2 regions of the Streptomyces sp. NPDC040410 genome follow, and region 1 is predicted to be linked to the other one. Evidence: riboswitches for the same ligand, from Rfam matches in the RefSeq annotation. Region 1 holds a riboswitch; the other holds the start of a gene.

Region 1 (6,403 bases):
CCGCGTTCGCCGCGTTCGCGGACGGGGACGTCGGGATGCTCAACGGCCACCCCTCCCTGATGAAGATCGCCGCCAAGAAGGGCGTGCGGGTCGGCATGGTGCCGATGCCCGGCGTGGACGGACAGAGCAAGGTGGCCATGGGCGTCGCCGACTGGATGATGGCCTTCAGGAAGAACGGTCACGCCAAGCAGTCCGGGGACTTCCTGGACTTCGTGTACGCCGAGAAGAACGTGCTCGCCTTCTCCCGCGAGTACGACCTGCTGCCGGTCACCAACTCGGCCTCGGAAGTCATGAGCACGGCGAAACAGGACGGGGACCTCAGGCCGTTCCTGAAGGAACTCCCGCTCTCCGAGCTCTACCCGGTCGGCAAGACCTCCTGGGCCGACGTCAGCGCGGACGTCAAGCAGGAGATAGGCGGGGCCGTCGCTCCGGGCGGCAGCCCCTCGTCCGTCCTGAGCCGGCTCCAGGCGACGGCGTCCTCGGCCCAGAGCGCGGAGTAGGCGTACCGCGCTGTCGGTGGCGGGGACTACGGTGCGGGACATGGACCAGGCACAGCTCGGCCGCAGGGAACAGGACATCCTCGCGCTGGAACGCCGCGGCTTTCCGGGCCCCGGCGCGAAGGAACGAGCGATACGGGAAGAACTGGGCCTGGCCCCGGTCCGCTACTACCAGCTGCTCAACGCGCTGCTGGACGACCCTCGGGCCCTGGCACACGATCCGGTGACGGTGAACAGGCTGAGACGGGTACGGGAGGCGCGTCGGTCCGAACGGTGAGGCCGTCGCAGGGTGGGACTGCCGCCCCGGACCCCGGCTTTCGGCCTGAACCGTCTCGTCCTCGAACTCCACCACTCTCGGCTTCGCGCGAGCGGGGGACCCCCACGACGGGCTGGGATGTCGCCTCCCTCGTGGATAGGGTCCCCCTATGGGCAGCCACACGGACTCCACCGACCCGCACCCCACGACACAGCCCGGCCGCGACGGCCTCGCCGCCCTGCTGGCGCAGCCGGACCGCGCGGTCGTCGCCCTCGACTTCGACGGCACTCTCGCCCCCATCGTCCCCGACCCCGAGCAGGCCCGCGCCCACCCCGACGCCGTGCCCGCGCTCGCCGCGCTCGCGCCGAAGGTCGCCTCCGTGGCCGTGATCACCGGCCGCCCGGCCGCCGTCGCCGTCGAGCACGGAGGCTTCGCCGGCGTCCCCGGTCTGGAGCACCTCGTCGTCCTCGGCCACTACGGCGCCGAACGCTGGGACGCCGTCACGGGTACCGTCACCGCCCCCGCACCGCACCCCGGCGTCGCCGCCGTCCGCGCCGAGCTGCCGGGGCTCCTGGACGGGACCGGCGCCGGGCAGGGCACGTGGATCGAGGAGAAGGGCCGGGCCGTGGCCGTGCACACCCGCCGCGCCGCCGACCCCGAGGCCGCCTTCGAGGCCCTGCGCGAGCCCCTCACCGACCTGGCCGCCCGCCACGGCCTCATCGTCGAACCCGGCCGCATGGTCCTCGAACTCCGCCCGCCCGGCATGGACAAGGGCGTGGCCCTGCTCAAGCACGTCCGTGAGACCGACGCGGCCTCGGTCCTCTACGCCGGCGACGACCTCGGTGACCTGCCCGCCTTCGCCGCCGTCGACACGCTCCGCTCCGACGGCACCCCCGGCGTCCTGGTGTGCAGCGGCAGCGACGAGGTGACCGAGCTCAGGGAGCGGTCGGACCTGGTGGTCGACGGCCCGGAGGAGGTCGTACGGCTGCTGGCGCGACTGGCGGCTCAGCTGGGCTGATCGCCGAGCGCGTGCAGCTGCTCCAGGAACCACTGCGCCGGAGGCAGCGCGGTGGCCGCCGCGGCGAGCCGCTTCGCGCGCTCGGCCCGCTCACCTTCCGGCATGGTCAGCGCGCTGTGCAGCGCCCGTGCGGTCTCCATCACGTCGTACGGGTTGACGACGATCGCGTCCTCCCGCAGCTCCTCGTACGCCCCCGCCTCCCGTGACAGGACCAGCGCGCACCCCTCTTCGGAGACGACCGGTACCTCTTTCGCCACCAGGTTCATGCCGTCCCGGATCGGGTTCACCAGGGCCACGTCCGCCAGCCGGTAGGCACCCAGCGACCGCGCGAAGTCGTCCTGCACATGGAGGACGACGGGAGTCCAGCCCGGTGTGCCGTACCGGGAGTTGATCTCCTCGGCCACCCGCTGCACCTCGGCCGTGTAGTCCCGGTAGACGGCGAGGTCCTGCCGGGAGGGGTAGGCGAAGGCGAGGTGCACCACGCGTTCGCGCCACTCGGGGTGGTCGTCGAGGAGCTGCCGGTACGCCAGCAGCCCGCGCACGATGTTCTTCGACAGCTCGGTCCGGTCCACCCGCACGACGGTCCTGCGGGGACGCCCGTCCGGCCCCGCGCCGATCTCGGCCCGCAGCGCCTTCATCCGTTCCCCGACGTCGGCCTCGTGCGCCCGCTGCCGCAGGAAGTCGGCGTCCGCCCCCAGCCCGTGCACGCCGACCCGGGTCTCGCCGAGCCCTCCGGCGAACTCCGTGGCGCAGGCGGTGAACGCGTCCGCCCAGCGGTGGGTGAGGAAGCCGAGCCGGTCGGCGCCCAGCATCCCGCGCAGCACCTGTCCGGCGACGTCGTCGGGCAGCATCCGGAAGTACTCCGGCGGGGCCCACGGCGTATGGGAGAAGTGGCCGATCCGGAGGTCGGGGCGCAGCTCGCGCAGCATCCCCGGCACCAGGGTGAGGTGGTAGTCCTGGACGACCACCGCCGCCCCTTCGGCCGCCTCCTCGGCCAGCGCCTCGGCGAACGCGCGGTTGTACGCCTCGTACGACGCCCACTGCCGCCGGAACTCCGCGTCGAAGACCGGCTGCAGCGGCGTCTGGTACAGCATGTGGTGGACGAACCACAGCACGGAGTTGGCGATGCCGTTGTACGCGTCGGAGTGCACGTCGGCCGGGATGTCCAGCATCCTCACCCCTGCCTCACCGACCCCGCGCCGTACCGCCTCGCGGTCGCCGTCACCGAGAGCGGAGCACACCCACAGCGCGCCCGCGTCCGGCCCGATCGCCGAGAGGCCGGAGACCAGCCCGCCGCCGCCGCGCTTGGCGTGCAGCGAGCCGTCCTCCCGCACCTCGTACGACACCGGGCCGCGGTTGGACGCGACGAGAACCGGGGCACCCTGAGCAGCCTGCGTAGAAGCCATACGCCTCAACCTAGCCCGGCCCGGAAACGCTCAAACGTACGGTCGGTCCCGCGGCCGTATACGGCCCGCCATATGCCGAAACCCGCACGGTCAGGCTACTCTTCGCGCCGCGTACTCCGCGATCTCCACCATCGGCGGACGCTCCTCGGTGTCCACGGAGTAGGTGCGCGGCTCGAAGCCGTCCTCACCCCGTTCGAACTGGGTCAGGGAGGGGCGGATGAGATGGCCGCGGGCCAGCCGGAGCTGGGCCGTGCGGTAGATCGCCGCGGCCATCCGGCCCAGCGCCTGGCCGTCCTGGTGGCGGTGCTTGCGCACGCCGACGTCGACCTGCGCCAGGGCGTCGAGCCCGACCAGGTGCAGGGCGTCCACCAGCATGCCCAGCTCCACCCCGTATCCGACCGGGAAGGGGAGCTGTTCCAGGAGCGAGCGGCGGGCCGCGTACTCGCCGCCGAGCGGCTGCACGAAGCCGGCCAGCTGCGGCCAGTGCATGTTCAGCAGCGGGCGGGCCATCAGTTCCGTGACCCGGCCGCCCTGGCCCGCCGCGCCGCCGAGCGGGCGGTCGTACATCGCCTTGACGAGGTCGACACCGGGGTCGGTGAGCAGCGGGCCCACGATCCCCGAGACGAAGTCGGAGGAGAAATCCTTCAGGTCCGCGTCGATGAAGCAGACGATGTCCCCGCTGGTGACCAGGAGCGAGCGCCACAGCACCTCGCCCTTGCCGGGGACGGGCGGGATGTGCGGCAGGATCTCGTCGCGGTGGACGACCCGGGCGCCCGCCGCGGCGGCCACCTCGGAGGTGTGGTCGGTCGACCCCGAGTCGACGACGACCAGCTCGTCGACCAGGGGGACCTGATGCATCAGGTCGTGGCGGATCACGGCGACTATGTCACCGACCGTCTCCTCCTCGTTGAGTGCGGGCAGCACGACGGAGACCGACTGGCCCGTACGCTGCTTGGCAGCGAGAATCTTGTGAAGCGGGCGATCGGTCAGGGACCAGGAGCGGGTGCTCAGCCAGCGCTCGACTTCTTCCAGCACAGTGCGCGGCTCCTCTGCGTTCTCTCGGCGAGCATGTGATCAGCGTGTGATCCGTCTCGCGGTTCGGACGACTATCTCAACTGTCCTGGCCTTCGGTTACAGTCTTGAACAACGCTGATGACCATCGCATGTCGGTGGCCGCCCGCGCCTACAACCGAATACCGCTCATCCAGAGGGGCAGAGGGATACGGCCCGATGAAGCCCCGGCAACCCTCCAGCCGGTCTCGTAGATCAGTGTTGATCGTTCCGCGAGGCTCCCGGCTAGGGAAGGTGCCAAATCCGTCTCACGGCGAGATGCGTCGTGAGGAAGATGAGGAGAAAGGGCCTCGCCTCACATGGCTGTGCAGACTGTTGCAAGCACCACCGACTCCGTCGATCTCGGTTCCGCCGCGGCGCTCTCCTGCCGCGAGTGCGGTCACCGGGTACCCCTCGGACCGGTCTTCGCGTGCGAGGAGTGTTTCGGCCCGCTCGAGATCGCGTACGACTTCTCCGCCTACGACACGGAGGAGCTCCGCAAGCAGATCGAGGCGGGACCCGCGAACATCTGGCGCTACGCGCCGCTGCTGCCCGTCCCCGCGGACGTGGCCGACAAGCCCAACATCAACCCCGGCTGGACCCAGCTCGTCAAGGCCGACAACCTCGCGCGCGAACTCGGCGTGACCGGCGGGCTGTACGTGAAGGACGACTCCGGCAACCCGACGCACTCCTTCAAGGACCGGGTCGTCGCCCAGGCCCTGGAAGCCGCCCGCGCCTTCGGCTTCACCACGCTCTCCTGCTCCTCGACGGGCAACCTCGCCGGTGCCGTGGGTGCCGCGGCCGCCCGTGCCGGCTTCCGCTCCTGCGTGTTCATCCCGCACGACCTGGAGCAGGGCAAGGTCGTCATGGCCGCGGTGTACGGCGGCGAGCTCGTCGGCATCGACGGCAACTACGACGACGTGAACCGCTTCTGCTCCGAGCTGATCGGCGACCCGGCCGGCGAGGGCTGGGGCTTCGTCAACGTCAACCTGCGGCCGTACTACGCCGAGGGTTCCAAGACCCTGGCGTACGAGATCTGCGAGCAGCTCGGCTGGCGGCTCCCGGACCAGCTCGTCGTGCCGATCGCCTCCGGCTCCCAGCTCACGAAGATCGACAAGGGGCTGCAGGAGCTGATCAAGCTCGGGCTCGTCGAGGACAAGCCGTACAAGATCTTCGGTGCGCAGGCCGAGGGCTGCTCCCCGGTGTCCGTCGCCTACAAGGCGGGCCAGGACGTCGTGCGGCCGCAGAAGCCGAACACCATCGCCAAGTCACTGGCCATCGGCAACCCGGCCGACGGGCCGTACGTCCTCGACATCGCGCGCCGCACGGGCGGGGCGGTGGAGGACGTGACCGACGAGCAGATCGTCGACGCGATCAAGCTGCTCGCCCGGACCGAGGGCATCTTCGCCGAGACGGCGGGTGGCGTGACCGTGGGTGTCACGAAGAAGCTGATCGAGAGCGGCGTGCTCGACCCGACCCTGACGACGGTCGTCCTGAACACCGGAGACGGCCTCAAGACGTTGGACGCGGTGGCAGGCACCGGCCTGACCGCGACCATCCGCCCGAACCTGGACTCCTTCCGAGAGGCTGGCCTCGCATCATGAGCGTCAACGTCCGCATCCCCACCATCCTGCGCACCTACACCGGTGGCCAGGCAGAGGTGACCGCCGAGGGAGCCACCCTCGCCGAGGTCATCGCCGACCTGGAGAAGAACCACACCGGTATCGCCGCCCGGGTCCTGGACGACCAGGGCAAGCTGCGCCGCTTCGTCAATGTGTACGTGAACGACGACGACGTGCGGTTCGAGCAGGGTCTGGAGACGGCGACTCCGGACGGTGCGGGCGTGTCCATCATTCCGGCCGTCGCCGGAGGCTGACCGAGGCCGATTATTACCCTCGGTAATGCCGATTACCAAGAGTTCATGCGATTGCCCCCTCCGTGAGAGAAGCGGAGGGGGCAATTCTGTATGGTTGAGCACGGTACAGTTGGGGAACGCACCGTCTCCGGCATGCCGGACGCATATGAGTTCCGGCTCCGCGTGCGGCGAGAAGTAGCCAAACTGTGTGCGTCTTTTGCGCCATTCGCGCCTTTTATGGGGCCCGACTTGCCCTGAATTCAGGTAAATTCTCCGTACATTCCCGACCGGTCATGCCTGGATTTCTCGTCCGATTGACCT
Region 2 (6,403 bases), on a different contig from region 1:
CTTCTTCGCCGTCTCCAGCTCGGCGCGCAGCCGCTCGGTGTCGACCCTCGTCTGCTCACGGGCCTCGGCGAGTTCCTCGCGCAGCCGCTCCAGTTCGGCCCGGCTCTCCTCGTCGGCCCGTTCGGCGTCCGCCCGCTGGGCCTCCTCACCCGCCGCGGTCACGAGCTTCACCCAGCCCGTGGGCCGCAGTACGTAGGCCGCGGCCGCCACATCGAGCGGATCCGCGGCCGGCGGCGGGGAACCGGAGTCGAGCACACCGGCCAGCTCCGGCTGTGCCTCTCTGAACTTCTCCCCGATGCGCTGCCGGAACAGCGGATCGGTCTCCAGGGCGGCCGCCATCGCGTTGCCCGCGAACTTGGCCCGGCGGTTCGGCGCGAAGCGGGCGTACTGCCGCAGCTGTGCGGGCAGTTCGCCGACGGTCAGCCCGCCGAAACCGTCCGAGACGATCTGTACGACCCGGCGGCGCACGCCGTCGGGCAGCGGACGGTCGAGCACCTCAGCGGCGCCGTCGCCCGGCCCCCCGCCTGCGGTCTCCACCATCCGTCACCCCAATGCCTGTGCGGGGCCCGCTCCCGTCAGGAGCCGGCGCCCGGCCTGTCCACGAGTTCCACCTGGTCCACCGCGTTGCACCAGCGGCAGCGCACCGACTCGATGGTCTCACTGACCACCTCGCGCTCTTCGACCTTCGGCTCACCGGCCAGGTCGAGGTGGACGTACTCGACGACCTTCGACGAGCGCGTCACGTCGAAGCGGGTGAGGTTGCCGCAGAGCGTGCAGCGCCACCGCGTGGTAGCGGTCGGCAGGGGAACCGTCATCGTGACTGTGCTCTTTCCTTCTAGGCCTTCTATTGTCCGCGACGCGCCGGGCACCCCGGTGCGTGTGGCTCGTAACCCTACGGCCTGGCGGGGACTCGCCGCCCGCCCGTCCACGGCGGCGAGGCGGTCTGAGCGGTTCGGTCCGCTTACGTCACGCTCCGGTACGTCATGCTCTGTGTTCATGATCAGCAACTGGAACGCACCCCTTTGCGAGGCTCGCAGGGTGCTGGGGATGGTCCGGCGGCCGGCCGCGCCGGTGACGTACGGACTGATCGCCGCGTGCTGCCTGATCTTCGTAGCCGGTCCGGCGGCGGGCCTGAATCCGGCCTACGGCTCCGGTGACGAGCTGCTCGCCGCGCAGCGGGCCCATTTCCACCGCTGGGGCGTGGTCCCGGCCGAGCTGTTCGAGGGCTCGGCCCGGGCCGCCCTCACCCCCGCGACGGCCCTGTTCGTCCACGGCAGCTGGGTGCACCTGCTCGGCAACATGCTCTTCCTCTACGTCTTCGGCGGGCTGACCGAGGAACGCATGGGCCGCGTCCAGTTCACCCTGTTCTACGTCGGCTGCGGCTATCTCGCCCTGCTGGGCTACGCGGCCGCCAACTCGGACTCGGCACAGTCCCTCGTCGGCGCCTCCGGGGCGATCTCAGCGGTCCTCGGCGCGTGTCTGTACCTGTTCCCCGGGGCACGGGTGACCAGTCTTCTGCCGTTCCTGTTCTTCCTGCCGCTGCGCTTTCCCGCGTGGGTCGTGCTGCCCTTCTGGGCGGCCCTGCAGTGGCTGGCGGCGGGGCGGGCGGCACAGGGGCCGGGGGTGGCGTATCTGGCCCACCTGGTGGGGTTCTCGGCAGGGTTCCTCTTCGCCTGGGGCCGCTTCGGCCGTACCACTAGAGTGAAGTCCGCCCCAGCTCCGGCTCCCGAGGGAGAGAATCAGCCGTGATCACCGCGATCGTCCTCATCAAGACCAGCGTGGACCGGATTCCCGAGATCGCGGAGCGGATCGCTTCGCTGGACAGCGTGAGCGAGGTCTTCTCCGTCACGGGAACGTACGACCTGATCGCCATGGTGCGGGTGAAGCAGCACGAGGATCTGGCGGAGGTCATTCCCGGACGCATCAGCAAGATCCCGGGCGTGGAGGCGACGGATACGCACGTCGCCTTTCGGACGTATTCGCAGCACGACCTCGAGGCGGCGTTCGCGATCGGGTTGGACTCCTGAGGTCTGCGCCCACGCGTCCGCGGGCGCCGGTCGATCAGACGGCCGGGACGCAGCGGCCGTCCTCCGTCCTGTACTGCCACTTCGCGCCCTCGCCGACCAGTTCCTTAACCGCGTTCACGAAGCGCTCCACGTGCTCGTCCGGCGTGCCCGCGCCGAAGCTCACACGGATCGCGTTGAGGGACTTCTCGCCGGGGGCCGCGTCGGGGGCGCCGCACTCGCCCTGGCTCTGGGCGTCGCCGCCGAGCAGGGTGCGGACCAGGGGGTGGGCGCAGAACAGGCCGTCCCTCACTCCGATGCCGTACTCGGCGGAGAGGGCGGCGGCGAAGTGCGAGCTGTTCCAGCCCTCGACGACGAAGGAGATCACGCCGACGCGGGCGGCGTCGTCGCCGAAGAGGGAGAGGATCCTGACCTCGGGGACCTCGGCGAGGCCCTCGCGGACCTCGGCGATCAGGTGCTGCTCACGGGCGACCAGGGTGTCGAAGCCCGCCTCGGTGAGGGCCTTGCAGGCGGAGGCGATGGCGTAGGCGCCGATCACGTTGGGCGAGCCGGCCTCGTGGCGGGCGGCGGTGTCGTGCCACTCGACGTCCACTCCCCCGTCCTCGCGCCGGGTGACCCTGCGGCTGGCGCCGCCGCCCGCGAGGTACGGCTCGGCCGCCCGCAGCCAGTCGGCGCGCCCGGCCAGGACGCCGGAGCCGAAGGGGGCGTACAGCTTGTGGCCGGAGAAGGCGACCCAGTCGACGTCGAGGTCCCGGACGGACACCGGGTGATGCGGGGCCAGCTGGGCGGCGTCCAGGACGATACGGGCACCGTGGGCGTGCGCGGCGGCCGCGAGTTCCCGTACGGGCCACAGCTCGCCGGTGACGTTCGAGGCGCCCGTGACGCAGACCAGGGCCGGGCCGTGGGGGTCGCGGTCGGCGAGGGCGCGCTCCAGGGTCTCGACGGCCCGGGCCGGGGTGCGCGGGGCGTCGAGGTAGGTGACCCGGGCGTCCTTCCAGGGCAGCAGCGAGGCGTGGTGCTCGGTCTCGAAGACGAAGACCTGGCAGCCCGCGGGGAGCGCGGCGGCGAGCAGGTTGAGGGAGTCGGTGGTGGACCGGGTGAAGACCAGCTGGTCGTCGGCGCGGCAGTCGAGGAACTCGGCGACCGTGGTGCGGGCGTTCTCGAAGAGGTCGGTGGACAGCTGTGAGAGATAGCCGGCGCCGCGGTGGACGCTGCCGTAGTACGGGGCGTACGCGGCCACGTCGTCCCAGACCCGCTGGAGGGCGGGCGCGCTGGCCGCGTAGTCGAGCGCGGCGTAGGTGACTTCGCCGCCCGTGACGAGCGGGACGGTGACATCCCGGCCCAGAACGGGCAGCGGGGCGCAAAGGGTCTGGGCGGCGGCAGCGGTGGCGAGGGACATGGCTGAACTCCCGTGGAAGGCAGGCGGAATCACCACGCGAGCACGCACGGCTCAAGCGTGGGAGAAGGTGAAAGGGGTGTTGCGGAGGCGGGGCTCTGCGGCCCTAGCGCATTCGCTTGCTCACGGAAGGCTCCCTCGACGACCAGGACCCCTGGTTCTTCGCGAGGGGTCCGCGCTTGCCGTAGACCTCGCTGCCTACGGCCTGGTCTTCACCCGGGGCACCCCGCCACGGACGGAGGGTTGCCGGACAGTCGGCCGGGGCCTCATGACTGTCACTCATGACCTGGTACAGCATCTTGCCACAAGATCTTCGGCGCGCAAGGCGCAGTCCGGATCCTGGACTGCGCCTCGCGTCACACCGTGGGGGGTCAGGCGTTGCTCACGGCCACCCAGCGCTCCAGTGTCCTCTTGGCCGCTCCGGAGTCGACCGACTCGGCGGCCTTCTCCATGCCGGCCCGGATCTGGTCCGCGAGCGTCCCGTCCCCCGGCTCCAGCGCCACCAGCGCCGCCGCGGAGTTGAGCAGTACCGCGTCCCGTACCGGCCCGGTCTCGCCGTTCAGCAGGCGCCGGGCGACATCCGCGTTGAACGACGCGTCGGCGCCCCGCAGCGCCTCCAGCGGCACCAGTTCGAGGCCGACGTCCCGCGGGTCGAAGGTCTCCTCGGTGACCTTGCCGTCCCGGACGATCCACACCCGGGAGGTGGACGTGGTCGTCAGCTCGTCGAGGCCGTCGTCGCCCCGGAACACCAGGGACGAGTTGCCGCGCTCGGCGAAGACGCCCGCCATGATCGGCGCCATACGGAGGTCCGCGACACCGACCGCCTGTGCCTTCACCTTGGCCGGGTTGGCCAGCGGGCCGAGGAAGTTGAACACGGTCTGGATGCCCAACTGCCTGCGCGCCGCCGCGACATGACGCAGCGCCGGATGGAACTTCACCGCGAAGCAGAAGGTGATGCCGGCCTCGTCGGCGACCTCGGCGACCCGCTTCGGCGTCAGCTCCAGGTTGACCCCGAGCCTCTCCAGCACATCGGAGGCGCCGGACGCCGAGGACGCGGCCCGGTTGCCGTGCTTGACGACCTTCGCTCCCGTGCCGGCGATGACGATCGACGACATCGTGGAGATGTTCACGGTCTTCGCGCCGTCGCCGCCCGTGCCGGCGATGTCGACGGTGGCGCCCGGCACCTCGATCACGTTCGCGTGCTGGTACAGGGCGTCCACGAGTCCGGTGATCTCCTGCACCGTCTCGCCCTTGGCGCGCAGCGCCACCGTGAACCCGGCGATCTGGGCGTCCGTCGCCTCGCCGCGCATGATCTGGTCCATCGCCCAGAACGCGGCGCCGGCGCTCTGGTCACGGCCGTACAGCAGGGCGTTCAGCACCTCGGGCCAGGAACGGCCCGCCGCGGTGTCGCCTCCAGCGGGGGTCACAGCGCTCATAAGCCGCTCCTGAATCATGTGTCCCGGACTACGGGACGCGAGTCTCAACAGGTCCACCCTATCCACCGTCGGGGCACGGTGAAGGGCCCCGTCCGAACACCGGACGGGGCCCTTCGACCGTGACGTGGCGTGCGCAGCGATCAGTGGTGGCCGTGGCCGCTCGTGATCTCCTTGTACTCCTCGACGGTGGGCTTCGGGATCTGGGACTCCTCACCGAAGTACGCCTCGCTGAGCTTGGCGCGCAGCTTCTCGGAGCCCTTCACCTTGCGCTCGACGCCGTTCTCGTCGACCGTCGGGCCGATCTCGACCGGCTTGTACTGCTCGTGGGCCGTGAGCGTGTGCAGCGCGTCCTGGCTGAGCGGCTCGTGCACCTCGATGAACTCACCGTGCGGCAGGCGCTTGATGATGCCCGACTCGCGGCCGTGCAGCACCTTGTCCTTGTCGCGGCGCTGGAGGCCGAGGCAGATGCGCTTGGTGACGAGGAACGCGATGACCGGGCCGACGAAGAACGCGATCCGGACGAACCAGGTGATGGCGTTGATGGAGAGGTGGAAGTGGGTGGCCCAGAGGTCGTTTCCACCACCGATCAGCAGCACCATGTACCAGGTGATCCACGCGACGCCGAAGGCCGTACGCGTCGGCGCGTTGCGCGGGCGGTCCAGGATGTGGTGCTCGCGCCTGTCGCCGGTGACCCAGGCCTCGATGAACGGGTAGACCGCGATCGTGACCAGGACCAGCGGGAAGATGATCAGTGGGATGAACACGCCCAGGACGAGCGTGTGGCCCCAGAAGTTGATCTCCCAGCCGGGCATCACACGGATCAGGCCCTCGGAGAAGCCCATGTACCAGTCGGGCTGGGCGCCGGTGGACACCTGGTCCGGACGGTAGGGGCCCATGGCCCAGATCGGGTTGATCTGGGCGATGGCCGCGACGGCCGCGATGACACCGAAGACCAGGAAGAAGAAGCCTCCGGCCTTGGCCATGTAGACCGGCAGCAGCGGCATGCCGACGACGTTGTTGTTGGTCTTTCCGGGCCCCGCGTACTGCGTGTGCTTGTGGTAGAAGACCAGGATCAGGTGCGCCACCACGAGGCCGAGCATGATGCCCGGCAGCAGCAGGATGTGGACCGAGTAGAAGCGGGCCACGAAGTCGCCGCCCGGGAACTCTCCGCCGAAGAGGAAGAACGCGAGGTACGTGCCGACGATCGGCACGGACAGGATCGCGCCCTCCATGAAGCGGACACCCGTGCCGGAGAGCAGGTCGTCCGGGAGCGAGTAGCCGGTGAAGCCGGTGAACATGCCCAGGACGAACAGCAGGAAGCCGAACAGCCAGTTGACCTCACGCGGCTTGCGGAACGCGCCGGTGAAGAACACGCGCATCATGTGCACGAACATGCCGGCGAGGAAGACCAGCGCCGCCCAGTGGTGGATCTGCCGGATCAGCAGACCACCGCGCACGTCGAAGGAGATGTGCATGGTCGAGTTGAACGCCTCGGACATCAGCTGCCCCTGCAGCGGGACGTAGCTGCCGTGGTACTCCACCTCGTT

The links. A riboswitch is a leader RNA that binds a small molecule or an ion and turns the genes downstream of it on or off. The one in region 1 is predicted to bind S-adenosylmethionine.
Region 2: another riboswitch for S-adenosylmethionine. It lies ahead of ACZ562_RS18760 (aminotransferase class V-fold PLP-dependent enzyme); the one in region 1 lies ahead of thrC (threonine synthase).

Annotation. Positions count from the first base shown of each region.
Region 1 covers NZ_JBVIVK010000007.1:154,497-160,899, forward strand. The annotation lists gene ACZ562_RS17030 (ABC transporter substrate-binding protein) at 1-500, shown strand, start outside; gene ACZ562_RS17035 (DUF3263 domain-containing protein) at 541-774, shown strand; gene otsB (trehalose-phosphatase) at 923-1,771, shown strand; gene ACZ562_RS17045 (alpha,alpha-trehalose-phosphate synthase (UDP-forming)) at 1,759-3,177, opposite strand; gene ACZ562_RS17050 (glucosyl-3-phosphoglycerate synthase) at 3,268-4,212, opposite strand; SAM riboswitch class I at 4,375-4,529, shown strand; gene thrC (threonine synthase) at 4,548-5,831, shown strand; gene ACZ562_RS17060 (MoaD/ThiS family protein) at 5,828-6,103, shown strand.
Region 2 covers NZ_JBVIVK010000008.1:182,810-189,212, forward strand. The annotation lists gene ACZ562_RS18740 (NYN domain-containing protein) at 1-540, opposite strand, end outside; gene ACZ562_RS18745 (hypothetical protein) at 576-815, opposite strand; gene ACZ562_RS18750 (rhomboid family intramembrane serine protease) at 997-1,749, shown strand; gene ACZ562_RS18755 (Lrp/AsnC family transcriptional regulator) at 1,746-2,027, shown strand; gene ACZ562_RS18760 (aminotransferase class V-fold PLP-dependent enzyme) at 2,062-3,423, opposite strand; SAM riboswitch class IV at 3,591-3,707, opposite strand; gene trpD (anthranilate phosphoribosyltransferase) at 3,792-4,856, opposite strand; gene qcrB (cytochrome bc1 complex cytochrome b subunit) at 4,997-6,403, opposite strand, start outside.